One region of the Nocardioides sp. NPDC006303 genome, then DNA from elsewhere that is predicted to be linked to it. Evidence: riboswitches for the same ligand, from Rfam matches in the RefSeq annotation. Region 1 holds a riboswitch; the other holds the start of a gene.
What was found. A riboswitch is a leader RNA that binds a small molecule or an ion and turns the genes downstream of it on or off. The one in region 1 is predicted to bind cyclic di-AMP.
Positions count from the first base shown of each region.

Region 2: it holds a riboswitch for cyclic di-AMP, as region 1 does, so the genes downstream of both, ABZY89_RS29185 (NlpC/P60 family protein) here and ABZY89_RS07560 (C40 family peptidase) in region 1, are expected to answer to the same signal.

Region 1 covers NZ_JBEXRR010000006.1:177,357-183,809, reverse strand. Annotated here, with positions in the region: gene ftsE (cell division ATP-binding protein FtsE) at 1-161, opposite strand, end outside; gene ABZY89_RS07575 (hypothetical protein) at 236-859, shown strand; gene ABZY89_RS07570 (alpha/beta hydrolase) at 1,025-1,768, opposite strand; gene prfB (peptide chain release factor 2) at 1,773-2,891, opposite strand; gene ABZY89_RS07560 (C40 family peptidase) at 3,013-3,825, opposite strand; cyclic di-AMP (ydaO/yuaA leader) riboswitch at 3,831-4,004, opposite strand; gene ABZY89_RS07555 (response regulator transcription factor) at 4,219-4,899, opposite strand; gene ligD (non-homologous end-joining DNA ligase) at 4,914-5,831, opposite strand; gene ABZY89_RS07545 (DNA ligase) at 5,831-6,453, opposite strand, start outside.
Region 2 covers NZ_JBEXRR010000074.1:3,190-9,642, reverse strand. Annotated here, with positions in the region: gene ABZY89_RS29190 (hypothetical protein) at 1-646, opposite strand, end outside; gene ABZY89_RS29185 (NlpC/P60 family protein) at 685-1,671, opposite strand; cyclic di-AMP (ydaO/yuaA leader) riboswitch at 1,689-1,893, opposite strand; gene ABZY89_RS29180 (hypothetical protein) at 1,990-2,172, opposite strand; gene ABZY89_RS29175 (NYN domain-containing protein) at 2,295-3,560, shown strand; gene ABZY89_RS29170 (APC family permease) at 3,643-5,556, shown strand; gene ABZY89_RS29165 (hypothetical protein) at 5,537-6,453, opposite strand, start outside.

The sequences.
Region 1 (6,453 bases):
CGCTGCTCGCGCAGCATCAGCTTGAGCGCCGTCGACTTCCCCGAGCCGGACTGGCCCACGAGGAAGACGAACTCCCCCTTCTGGATGTCGATCGAAAGGCTGTTGAGGGCGGGGCGCGCCTGCCCTGGGTAGGCCTTGCTGACCTTCTCGAAGCGGATCACCGCACCGAGGGTAGTGCAACGGTGGTGGGCTCAGCACTTCGGCTCGGAGATACCTGCCCCTGTACTCTGACGGCGTGCGCTCTGCAGTCCGGATCCTCATCGGTGCCGTAGTCCTCACCGCGATCGCGGTCGGGGTCGGCGTACTCACCCTGAAAGACGACGAGCCCGAGGTCGCCGAGGTGAAGGGCGACCTGAGCACCGCGGACACCACCACGATGCACGTACGCCGCGGCGCGTTCTGCGACCGCGTCCCGACCGAGGACGCGACCGAGGCCCTCGGCGGTGCCGCCAAGGAGAAGAAGGCCTACGGCGACGGCGACCAGACCGCCATCTCGGGCGGGGTCAACGACGTCGCGCAGGAGTACGGCTGCATCTGGACCGGGCCGGAAGACTCGGCCACCTCGGCGCGGGCCTGGGTCTTCGCGCCGCCGGTCACCCTGGACTGGGCCACGCAGATGACCAAGAGCGTGCCCAAGGGCTGCAAGGCCGCCTCGACCCCTGCGTACGGGAAGCCGTCGGTCGCCCTCACCTGCACCGACGCGAAGAAGCAGACGAAGGTGGTCCACCGCGGCCTCTTCGGCGACGCCTGGCTCTCCTGCGAGCTCACCGGCAAGGCCGGCGAGGCGCCCGCGACGGTCCAGAAGCGCGCCTCCCGCTGGTGCCTGGTGACCCTCACCGCGGCCGCCGCTGACGCCTGAGGTTCTCGATCGAGAACCGGTCCCGGCGCGTCGTTTGCACCGACCTAAAGTCTAGTGCTTTAATCGACTTAGTCGCTCGGGCCGGGTAGGCACCTCACCGGGCGGCGCGCGCCGCCGCGGGCACTGAGTCAGAGCAGGGCCGGCTGGCGAGAGCGGGTGGGGTCCTTAGGGATGGGGATCCCACCCGCGACGCGGGACGCGTCGCATCCAGCACCGCGACGCGAGCCAGGCCAGGACGGTGTCGGCGAACTCGGCCGGCTGGTTGCGATGCACGAAGTGACCGACGTCGAAGTGGACGAGGTCTGCGTGCGGAATCCGCTGGGCGACCTTCTCCAGGTCCGACTGCGGGATGTGGCTGTTGCCGCCACCGGCCACGATCAGGGTCGGCATGGGCAGCAGCTCGAGCTGCTCCCACATCCACGCGTCGTACATCGTGGCCTCGACCAGCAGGGACGCGATGCACTCCCAGTCGTGGGGCATCGGCCTGGCCGGGCGCCCGGGCGACCTGCGCCGGCGCGGCGCGGGTGGCACCACGTCCTCGATGATCAGCCGGGAGACCAGGTCGGGCCGGTGCATCGCGACCAGGAGGGCGACGTTGCCGCCGGTCGAGTGCCCCACGACCACGGCACCCGAGATCCCGAGCGCGTCCATCGCCACGATGACGTCGTCGGCGATGAGCCGATGGGAGTACTCCGAGGCCCAGTCCGAGTCCCCGTGCCCACGCATGTCGAAGGCATGCACCCGGTGGGCAGCCGCGAACGGCGGCACCACACCCTGCCACCGCTTCGCACTGCCTCCGAGCTCGTGCAACAGCACCATCGGCACCCCGTCCTCAGGACCGTAGGCGTCATAGACGTACGCCGCTCCCCGGCCCGGGAGTGGAAGCCTGGTGCGCGTCAGCGCATCCATCAGGTCAGTTCTGTTCGGCCTTCTCGGCGCCGCGGCGCCACCGGATGCCGGCCTCGAGGAACCCGTCGATGTCGCCATCGAAGACCGCCTGCGGGTTGCCGGTCTCGTAGGTCGTACGCAGGTCCTTGACGATCTGGTACGGGTTGAGCACGTAGTTGCGCATCTGGTCGCCCCACGAGGCAGCGACGTCACCCTTGAGATCCTTGAGGTGGGCTTCCTCCTCGGCCTTCTTCAACGCGAGGAGTTTGGCCTTGAGGACGATCATCGCGGCGGCCTTGTTCTGCAGCTGCGACTTCTCGTTCTGGCAGGAGACCACGGTGCCGGTGGGGATGTGGGTCAGCCGGACCGCGGAGTCGGTGGTGTTGACCGACTGGCCACCCGGCCCCGAGGAGCGGTAGACGTCGACCTTGATCTCGTTCTCGTCGAGCTCGATCTCGTCGGTCTGCTCCAGCACGGGCACGACCTCGACCGCGGCGAAGGAGGTCTGACGACGGCCCTGGTTGTCGAAGGGGCTGATCCGCACCAGACGGTGGGTGCCGGCCTCGACGGAGAGGGTGCCGTAGGCGTAGGGGGCGTGGATCGCGAAGGTGGCGGACTTGAGCCCGGCCTCCTCGGCGTAGGAGGTGTCGAAGACCTCCACCGGGTACTTGTTGCGCTCGGCCCAGCGGACGTACATCCGCATCAGCATCTCGGCGAAGTCGGCGGCGTCGACGCCACCGGCGCCGGAGCGGATCGTCACCAGGGCCTCGCGGGCGTCGTACTCCCCCGAGAGCAGGGTGCGGATCTCCAGGCTCTCGACGGCCTTCTTGACCCGGCCCAGCTCGGCCTCGGACTCGGCGAGCGAGTCGGCGTCGCCCTCCTCCTGGGCCATCTCGACCATCAGGCCGAGGTCCTCGATGCGGGTGCGCAGCTCGGTGAACTTGTTGAGCTCGCCCTGAAGCAGGGAGAGACGGCCGGTGACGCGGGTGGCGTTGTCCTGATCGTCCCAGAGGTCGGGCGCGGCGACCTGCTCGCCGAGGTCGGCGATCTCCTTGCGCATCGCGTCCAGGTCCAGCACCTGGCCGATGGTCTGCATCGTTGCCTGGAGCTGCTTGATCTCGGTGTCGAATTCGGGGCCTGCCACGTCTTACAGGTTACTTGACGCGTGGTGCCGCACCCGATTCGCGGACCCACAAATATGCGCTCGCCCTCCGGCACGGGGAACCGGAGGGCGAGCGCCAGGGGGATATAGGCCCCGAGAAACCTCAGGCCTGGTGGGTCGAGCCGGCGAACCAGCCGTCCCAGGCAGCCTCTTCACGAACGGACGCGCCCGGCTTGGGGGCGTGCAGCATGATCGCCTGACCATTCTCCCAGCGCAGGAAGATGCCCACGTGGTAGACCGGGCTGCCCCAGAACATCAGGTCGCCGCGCTGGATCTGGTCGTTCGGGACCGTAGGCAGCGCAGCAGCCTGGTCCCGCGAGACCCGGGGAAGCTCGATGCCGGCGGCGCTGAAGGCGTACTGCGTCAGGCCGGAGCAGTCGAACGAGCTCGGACCGGTGGCACCCCAGACGTACGGGTCGCCGATCTGCTCCGAGGCGACGCTGATCGCCCGCTCGATCTTGCCCTCCTGGCTCGCAGCGAAGGCCTTCGCCTCTGCCTCGGCCTTCTTCTTCGCCTCCGCGGCCTTCTTGGCGGCGATCGCTGCCTTGCGCTTCGCCTCGGCGGCCTTGCGGGCTGCCTCGGCCTTGCGCTCCTGCACCTCGACAGCCCTCTCGAGCTGCTTGATGTCGGTGAGCACCGCCGTGGGGGTGGCCGAGGCCTCCAGCGTCGGAGCCTCCACCAACTTGGCGGGCTCGACGGTCGGCTCGACGGTGGTGGTCTCATGAGAGACCGGGGCGGCGTTGGCGGCGGGCACTGCCACCAGGGCACCGGCGGCGATGCCGCTGGCAGCGATGCGGCCGACGAGCTTGCCGTGGCCGCTGAGCGATCCTGCGATCGTCCGGACGATCGAGACGTTCGGCGACCGGAACGGGCGCGACGTGCCTCGATGGGCACGACGAGATACGGACTTGGACATGCGTGAGTTCCTTCCCACGCCTGCGAGGTGAGCTGTCGGGTTCGGGCTAGAAGGTTGCCCGGCCATCCTTCGATGGCTTCACCCCAAGCGACCGTCCGAGTTAGTCGCGTGGAACTTGGGTCCCCCGCTCCTGTCCCATACGTACTGCTGAGTGTGAGGGGTAAAGGGGGTTCAGTAGTAGGGGCCGGCTTCCGGAGGGACAGGATTCGGCGTGTACCCGGGGCCGGTCGTGCGTTCTGCACGGCTCATCCAAGGTGACATGCGATCTGGAACGGATCCAATCCCGAATGGCCGTATCTGGAGCACAATCGGCGTGTTCACGCGTGACTTTGCCGTCGTTTGTGAAACATCTCACGCGCTGAACACGCGTATGACGCCGTGTCGAACTTGCGTTTACTCCGCGGCTTCGAGCCGGAAACCGACGCCGCGGACCGCGACGACCTTCTCCTGCACACCGGCCGCCTCGAGCTTCTGGCGAAGGCGTCCGACCGTGACGTCGAGCGTCTTGGTCGAGCCGTACCAGTTCTCGTCCCAGACCTCGGCCATCAGCCGGTCACGGGAGACGACCTTGTCGCGGGAGGCGGCCAGGACGGCCAGCAGCGCGAACTCCTTGCCGGTCAGGGTCACCTCGCGCTCGCCGGCGTAGACCCGGTGGGCAGCCACGTCGATGCGCAGGGCGTCGTCGTCGGCGCCGGGCTCGACCGGACCCGAGCGGCGCAGGAGGGCGCGGACCCGCGCCTGGAGGACGGCCAGCGCGAACGGCTTGGCCAGGTAGTCGTCGGCACCGGCGTCGAGGCCGACGACCAGGTCGATCTCGGCGTCGCGGGCGGTGAGGATCATGATCCCGCCCTCGTAGCCGTTGTCGCGAGCGGCCTTGCAGACCTCGAGCCCGTCCATGTCCGGAAGGCCCAGGTCGAGCAGCACCAGCTCGGCGTCGTACGGAGGTGCCAGCAGCTCCAGCGCCTTCTTGCCGGAGTCGACCCAGGTGACGTCATAGCCCTCACGCTGGAGCGTGCGCACCAGGGGAGCAGCGATGTCCTCTTGGTCTTCTACGACAAGCACGGAGTTCGACATGAAGAGAACAATAGTTACAGCCCCGTAGGGCTTGTGAAGAGATCCCCCCTTTCAGATAAGCGCGTGATCACATCGTTAGGTCCGAGCTGGTCGATAGCGAGCGGATCCTCGGCTCCTTCGGAGACCTCGTCCCAGGTCACCGGGGCAGCGACCGTGGGGACCCCTTTGCCCCGCAGCGAGTAGGGACAGATCGTCGTCTTCGATCCCGAGTTCTGCGACCAGTCCAGGAAAACCTTGCCTGACCTGCGACTCTTGGTCATGGTCGCGGTCACCTTGCGCGGGTGGGCCTTCTGGAGGTCCTCGGCGATCTCCTTGGCCAGCGCCGTGGCGACGTCCGGCTCGACGGGCTCCGGCAGGGCGGCGTACAGGTGCACGCCCTTGCTCCCGCTGAGCACCGGGGTCGCGGAGAGGTCACGGGCTCCCAGCGCCTCCCGTACGAGCAGCGCCACCTCACAGCACTCCTGCAGGCCGGCCGGCTCGCCGGGGTCGAGGTCGATCACGATCCGGTTCGCGCCGGCCGGGGTGCCGTCGCCACCGACCGTCCACTGGTGGACGTGCAGCTCCAGCGCGGAGAGGTTCGCGGCCCAGGTGAGGGCGGCGAGGCTGTCGAGGATCGGAAAGGTGAGTGTTCCCTCCCTGTGGTCGGCGGTTCGGGATCCCGTTGTCGGAACGATGACCGTACGGACCCAGCTGGGGGTGCCGGCCGGTGCGTTCTTCTCGAAGAACGACATGTCGCCGACGCCGTGCGGCCAGCGGATCCTCGTCACGGCACGGTTTCGGAGCTGCGGCAGGAGCGCCGGCGCGACCTGGGCGTAGTAGTTGAGCACCTCGCCCTTCGTCATGCCCGTACGCGGATAGAGCACTTTGCTGAGGCTGGTCAGGGTCAGGACCCGGCCGTCGACCTCGACGCGTACCTCTTCTCGTTCGACCATCACAGATCCTCCGGTGAGACGTCGTCCCTGATCCCGATGAAGCTCGGCTGCCGCAGCCGGCCCTTGTAGCTCGCCGCCGCGACGGCAGCGCCGTGGGTCTCCACCTCGACGACGAGGAGCGGCTCGACCCAATGAGTGCCCCGAGCGTCCAGCGACGGCACTCCCCCGTCGGGGTCGACGTCGGGTCCGGCGAAGGGGCTCCGGCTGGTCTCGCGCAGCAGCTCGCCGAGCCGCTGGGCCCGCTTGCCGGTGATGCCGCTGCCGACGCGCCCGCGGTAGATCAGACCGTCGGGAGTCGGCTGCCCGACCAGCAGAGCGCCGAGTCGTTCGGTGCTGCCCTCGGTGCCCACCTCAGGGCGCCAGCCGCCGACCACCAGCGAGGCCCGGTAGCGGTGGGGCAGCTTCACCCAGTCCTTGCTCCTCTCCCCCGGCCGGTAGCGGCTGCCGCGCCGCTTGGACACGATCCCCTCCAGCCCCTGCGCTTGCGTCACCTCGTGGAGCATCCTGCCGTCGTCGTACGTCGCCGGCACCTGCCACGAGCCCAGGTCGCCGTCGGCATGGACGGCCTCGAGGATCTTGCGGCGCTCGGCCCAGGGCTCCTCGATGAGGAGCCGGCCGTCGA
Region 2 (6,453 bases), on a different contig from region 1:
CGGAGTCGAGGCCGTTCGCAGGCACCTCGAGGACCAGGCGCGGGTCCTTCCAGGGGATCACCTTGCGGACCCCGGCGACAGCGGTGGTGGCCAGCTCGGCGTAGCGGTCGGCGACGTCGGCGGACGCCTGGGCGACCACGAGGGTGGAGCCGGTGCGGCGCACCTCGACCGGGCCGCTGAGCCACAGCGGCAGCCGGGTGCCCTGGCCCGCCGAGAACCCGGTGATCGCGCCCTCGGCGTCGAAGCCGACCTTCAGCTCCTCGGTCAGCTCCGGGTCGCCGGGCGTGCGCCAGGACATCTCCACGTCGGCCGTCCAGGAGCCGTCCGGCTCCACGTTGTCCGCCTCGGCGAGGTACCTCGCGGTGACGTCCTCGATGCCGATGGCCTGCGCGTTGCGCAATGCCACCGAGGCGGCGTTCTCGCCGTCGGGCTCCGCCCCCTCACGTACGCCGTCGACCAGCTCATCCAGCGAGGCCCGGGCGCCTTCGGTGTCGGCGCGCACGACCGGCGCGCTGCTCGGGGTCGGCGCGACGTACTCGCCCCCGCCGGTCAGCCGCCAGCCGACGAACCCTGCGAGCAGCATCACCAGCACGAGGCCGGCCCCGATCAGGGCCGGACGGGAAAGAAGAGAGCCGACCGTTCGCACCTGCGAACGATCGGCCTCTTCGGGGTGCTGGGTCAAGCTCAGCCCGGGCGGACGGCGCCCGTGTAGGGCATCTCGTCCATCGGGGAGACCTTCACACCGGTGCTCGGGTTGGACGCGTGCACGATCATGCCGTTGCCGATGTAGATGCCGACGTGGCTGATCGGGCTGTAGTAGAAGACCAGGTCACCGGGGGCGAGCTGGTCGCGCGAGACCTGCGGTCCGCTGCTGTACTGCGCGGAGGAGGAGTGCGGGAGCCCGACGCCTGCCTGGCCCCAGGCACCCATGGTGAGGCCCGAGCAGTCCCACGACTCGGTGCCGGTGGCGCCGTAGACGTAGGCGTCGCCGACCTGGGCGAGGGCGTAGTCGACAGCCACCTTGGCGCGGCCCGAGGGCGGCGGCAGGTTGGACGGGATGCTGGTGTCGGTGGACTGGAACTCCTCCAGCTCATCGGCCTCCAGCTCGTCGAGCTCGGCCTGGGCCGCCTCGTACTTCTTGTCGATCTCGCTCTTCTTCTGCTGCATGGTCGTCTTGACCTTGGCCATCTGGGACTTGGCGTCCTCGGTGGCCTCGCGGCGGACCTGGAGGGCCTCCGCCTCGGTGTTGTACCGAGCGAGCAGGTCGGCCTGCAGCGCGTTGTAGGACGAGACGGTGGAGAGACCGGCGAGGAACTCCTGCGGGTCCTCGGAGGTGATCACCTGGCCGACGGCAGAGACGTCGGAGCCCTCGAACTGCCGCAGCACGGAGTCACGGAGCTCGGCGCGGATCTTGTCGAGCTCCTTGCTCTGACGCTTCTCGTCGGAGCTGAGGTCGTCGAGCTGGTCCTTGAGGTCCTGAAGTCGCAGCTTGGCGTTGCTGTAGTCCTCGTTGGCCGCCTCGGCCTGGGTGTAGAGCTTGTCGACCTTCTTGCGAACGTCGTCGATGTCAGGGTCTGCCTGGGCGGGGGTCGCTGCGGGAATGATCCCGGCGACACCGATGGCGGCGATGCCGGCTGCTCCGGCAATGAGTCGCTTCCGGTCGCGTGTCACGAGCGGACGGTCTCCTTGTGTGTAGTCGTTGACGCCTACCGGGTGAGCTGACGGGTTCAGGCACGACCTGCCTTACCACCGCTCCTCGATCTGGTCTCCCAGATCGCCCTTGCGGCGGATGCACCCCAGGTGATCGCACTCCGTTTCCGCGGCGTACGACCGGTGTGGTTCCCCGGCTCCTGGCCCGCCCCGAAGCGGGCCTGGACTAAGCGCGACACTCGCGTGGGCCGGTTGACCCACTTCCACGAGCGCCAAGTTCCTGCGCACACTAGCCGACGGCATCCCCCACCTGCCAACCACCCACGCCCAAAAGTTCGGCTACATCCCTTCCACCATGCGCAGCGGCGGAACCAGTCCACCCTCGGCCAGCACGTCGAGCGCCCGGCGCTCGTCGTCCTCGATGGTCAGCTCCGGAGGCGGCCCCAGAAGCACGGTGACCACGCAGTCGTGGCACGCCAGTCCCCGCACGAGGCAGGTGTCACAGTCGATTCTCGTCGTCATGTTGTGACGGTCTCACCGAGCACCGACATTTTTGCTTTCGTCCGGTTGCGTCCGGCGTGTCACCACCATCGCAGCACGGTATTCGAGGCGGCGATCGCGGACCGGGTCCCTACACTTGGAACATGGAGGTCTCCGCGTACGCGACGCTCCCCGACACGGTCCGGGGGCGCATCGTCGCGCTCACGGCCGGGGTGCTTCCCGACCTGGTGCGCCTGCCGCCCGCGCTCAAGCGGATCGCCGACTTCGCGCCCGCCCGGCGGGCCAAGGCCGGCGGCGCGATGATCGCCTCGGTGCTCGAGAGCGACGACGAGGTCCGGGAGAAGGTCGGCAGCCAGCTGCGACCGGCGTACGTCCCCGAGGGCTCCTCCGACGACGTGGTCCTCCCCGAGGATCCGGCCGAGGCGGCCGCGGTCGTCTGGCTCATCCGCCCCGACGGCTGGGAGGTCTCGCTCAAGGAGGCTCTGGACCGGCTGGAGGCCGCCGCGGTGCCGGTGGTCGACGCCGAGGTGGCCCGGCTGCGCGGCAAGCTCGCCGCGGCCGAGGACGAGCTCCGCGAGGTGCGTGCCGACCGCAAGGCCCGCCTCGACGACCTCAAGGCCGACAACACCGCCCTGCGACGCAAGCTCGGCGAGGCCCGGGCAGCCGCCCGTGAGGCCGGCACGGGGCTGGACGAAGCCCTGACCGAGGCCCGCACGGCGCTCGCCCGCGCCGAGGACGAGCTCGCCGCACGTGACCGCCAGCTGCGGCAGCTCCGCAGCCAGATCGACAAGCTGGAACGCGAGGCAGCTGCCGAGCGGCGTACGTCCAAGACGGACCGCGAGGACGCCTCGCTGCGCGCCCGGTTCCTGCTCGACACCCTTCTCGACGCGGCCGGCGGCCTGCGTCGCGAGCTTGCGCTGCCGCCGGTCACCGGCACCCCGGGCGAGCGGGTGGAGGCCGAGCTGGCCTCCGCGGACGCCGCCGCCGGCGCCGGCGTCACCAGCAGCACCCACCTCGAGCAGTTCCTTTCGATGCCGAGGGTCCGGCTGATCGTCGACGGCTACAACGTCTCCAAGGCCCTGTGGCCCGACTCGGCGCTCGATGCCCAGCGGCTGCGGCTGCTGCGCGCGATCGCGCCGATCGCCGCCCGCACCGGTGCCGAGACGACCGTCGTCTTCGACGCCCACTCCGCATCCGTACGCCCCACCGCGGTGCCTCCGCGCGGCGTCAAGGTCCTCTTCTCCCCCGAGGGCGTCATCGCCGACGACGTCATCCGCGACCTCGTCGACGCCGAGCCCGCGGGCCGCGTCATCCTGGTCGCCACCGACGACGCCGAGGTCGTCAAGGACGTACGCCGCGCCGGCGCCCGCACCGTCCCGCTCTCCTCGCTCTCGCCCCTGCTCGGCTGATCCAGCAGGGTTCCTGCGCCACACCGGCCTGATTCGATAGGTTCTCCCGACGTTCGAATCATCGGGAGTGGGAGACCAGCGCGTGCGGCACACCCTCAGCGCGATCGCCAGGATGATCCTGTGCGCCGCGGGATTCGTGATGTCCATCTACGGCAGCGTCCAGCTCAACGCCCTCAAGTCGCCGGGATTCCGCGAGCTGCTGCACGAGTCGAGCTTCTGGGTCGCCGCCGTCGGGGGCCTGATGACCGCGATCGCCTTCGAGGCGATGCGACGGGCGCAGGTCCCTGCAGCGCCCGCTCCGCAGCCCAGTCCCGTCATGCCGGTCACACCCGTCACGCCCATTGCCTCTGATGAGCCCGCGAAGGACCAGAGGGACGAGCGACCCGCCGACCAGGCCGACAAGCTGAGCCTCGTCGAGGTCGTCGGGCTCGCCGCGGGCGGCGTCATCGGATCGGGCTGGCTCCTGGCCGTTCCCACCCTCCACGAGAGCCTGGGCGAGGCCGCACTCCTCGGCTGGGCCGCCGGCGGCGTACTCATGCTCACGATCGCGGTCGTGATGGTCGAGTTCGGGCTCATCTCCCAGCGCACCGGCGGGCTGCTGTTCCACCCGCACGACGCCTTCGGGCCGCTGGTGGTGATCATCCTCGCGGCCTCCCTGTGGATCTCGTACGCCATCAACCCGGCCGCCCAGGCGGCAGCGGCTGTCAACGGGCTGGCCGAGATCGTCCCCGCCCTGGCCGGCGAGGGTGGGCTCACCAGGGTCGGATCGACCCTGGCGGTGCTGGTGACCGCCGCGATCATCGCCTTCGTCCTGCTGCCCCGACGGTTCGTGCTCCGTACGAACGCGGCCCTGACGCTGCTCAAGATCGCCATCCCGGTGGTCTTCGTGGTGTGCCTGGCGCTCGCCGTCCCCGCTCCCCTCACCGGCCCCGGACCGGCCGCCGGGCCGACGTCGACCGGCGTGCTGAGCGCGCTGATCACCAGCGGCGTGATCTACGCCTACATCGGCTTCCAGGCGCCCCTCGATGTGACCGGCGAGGTCCGTGGCGGCCGTCGCGAGGCGGCCAGGCGGGTGCGCTGGGCGGTCTACGGCACGGTCGTCGGCTCGTTCCTGCTCTACTCCGCCCTCCAGCTGGTCTACGCCGAGCACATGGCCGGCTCCGGGGCCGAGCACGGCACCTCCTACGCTCGCCTGACCGACGCGGCCACGCTGGCCGGGGCGCCGCTCGACTGGCTGGTCGTGCTGGTCCGGATCGCCGCGATCCTGGCCCCGATCGGGTCCGGCATCGTGTTCACCTACGCCCTCAGCCGCGAGGTCTACGCGCTGAGCGCGGAGAGGTACGTCCCCAGCGGCCTGCACGAGCCGCGGGCATCACGGCTCCCCGGCCGCACCGGCGACTCCTTCTGGCTGATCCTGCTCGTGAACCTGGTGCTCGCGCTGGTCGTCCTGGTCGCGGTGGGTGGCGACTGGCAGACCCTGGCCGTGCTCAACACCATCCCGATCCTGATCCTGTACGCGGTCACCTGCGTCGTCCTGGCCGTGCGCTCCGACCTGCTCGGGTCGGGGGCCCAGCGGCTCCTCCCGTTCGCGGCGTACGCAGCCTTCGTCGCCATCGCGCTGGTCGTCAACGAGTCCGCGTGGGACCGGGTGTGGAAGGGCGTGGCGGTGATCGGCTGGGGATCGCTCGTCCTGCTCGTGCTCCCCTGGCTCCATCATCTCCGGGTTCCCGGCCTGGGCTGGTACGACGCGAAGAACCACGGCGCACGCCTGGTCTCGCGCGACCCGGCGAACCGCCCGTTCGTCGTGCTGGCGCTGTACCTGGTCGCGCTGACGCTGCTGAGCGCCGTCCGCCACCGGATCGACGACGACTCCGTGTGGAGCGTGTGGAGCCTGCGCGCCCTGGTGATGATCGTCGCCTCGGGCGCGTTCGTCCTCCTCGTTGGTGCGGGGCGCCGCTACCTCAGGCAGACCCGGCTCACGACGACCCGGCCCTGACCCACTCGGCCTCCTCCTCCTGGCCGGCGGCGACCAGGGCCTCCACGACCGCATCGACCCGGGCCCGGTCCTGCCACCGCCCCACCGAGCGGCGCAGAACCCCGGCTCGGCTCGCCTCGGGATAGCGGTGCAGGCGCAGCCGGGTGGTGATGCCGACGATGTCGGTGGGGGTGACGCTCTGCGCTTGGTCGAGATAGCGGATCAGCAGCCGGTCGGCCGTGCCGGCGAGCTCCTTGCTCAGGAGCTGATGGGCGGTCTCGGCGATCGTCGGCCCGGCGCCACGGCGGTTGATCGCCTCGTCGGCGAGGTGATGCCAGGACGTCCGCACCGCGTCGGTGAACCCGGCCGACTCGAGGGCGGCGAGGCACTCGGCGTACCAGGCGACGTACGTCTCCTCGGTCGGTGCCGGGTAGACGAGCAGATCCTCGGCCAGCCTCCAGCCGACGTCGGCGGCGACGGCCGACCGGCCCCGCCTGCCGACCCGGGAGGGTACGTGCCCGAGCAGACCCACGATCTCCTCGGCGGGGCGGAGCCGGACCAGAGTCGCGGCGTGGCGTCGAAGGTCCTCGCCCAGCGTCCTGCCGTGGCCGTCGGCGAGATAGCCGGCGATGCCCTCCACGACGGCGGACGCCATCGGCTCGCGGTCCGCGCCGTCCGGCGTGAGCACCCAGTGGAGAAGCTTCCGAGTCGTCTCGGCGGACGGCTGCGCCCACGACCAGCGGTCGAGGAAGTCGCCGAGCCGCTCGATGTGGCCGCTGTGGGCGAGCGCGCGGACGAGCATCGCCGCCTGGGCCTCGTCGCCCTCCTCCATGAGGGTCTCGCAGATGCGCTTGAGGTTCATCGGCGTCGCGTCACCGGCCATGGCTGCGAGGAGGCTGTCGCGGCCGGGTCCCCGGC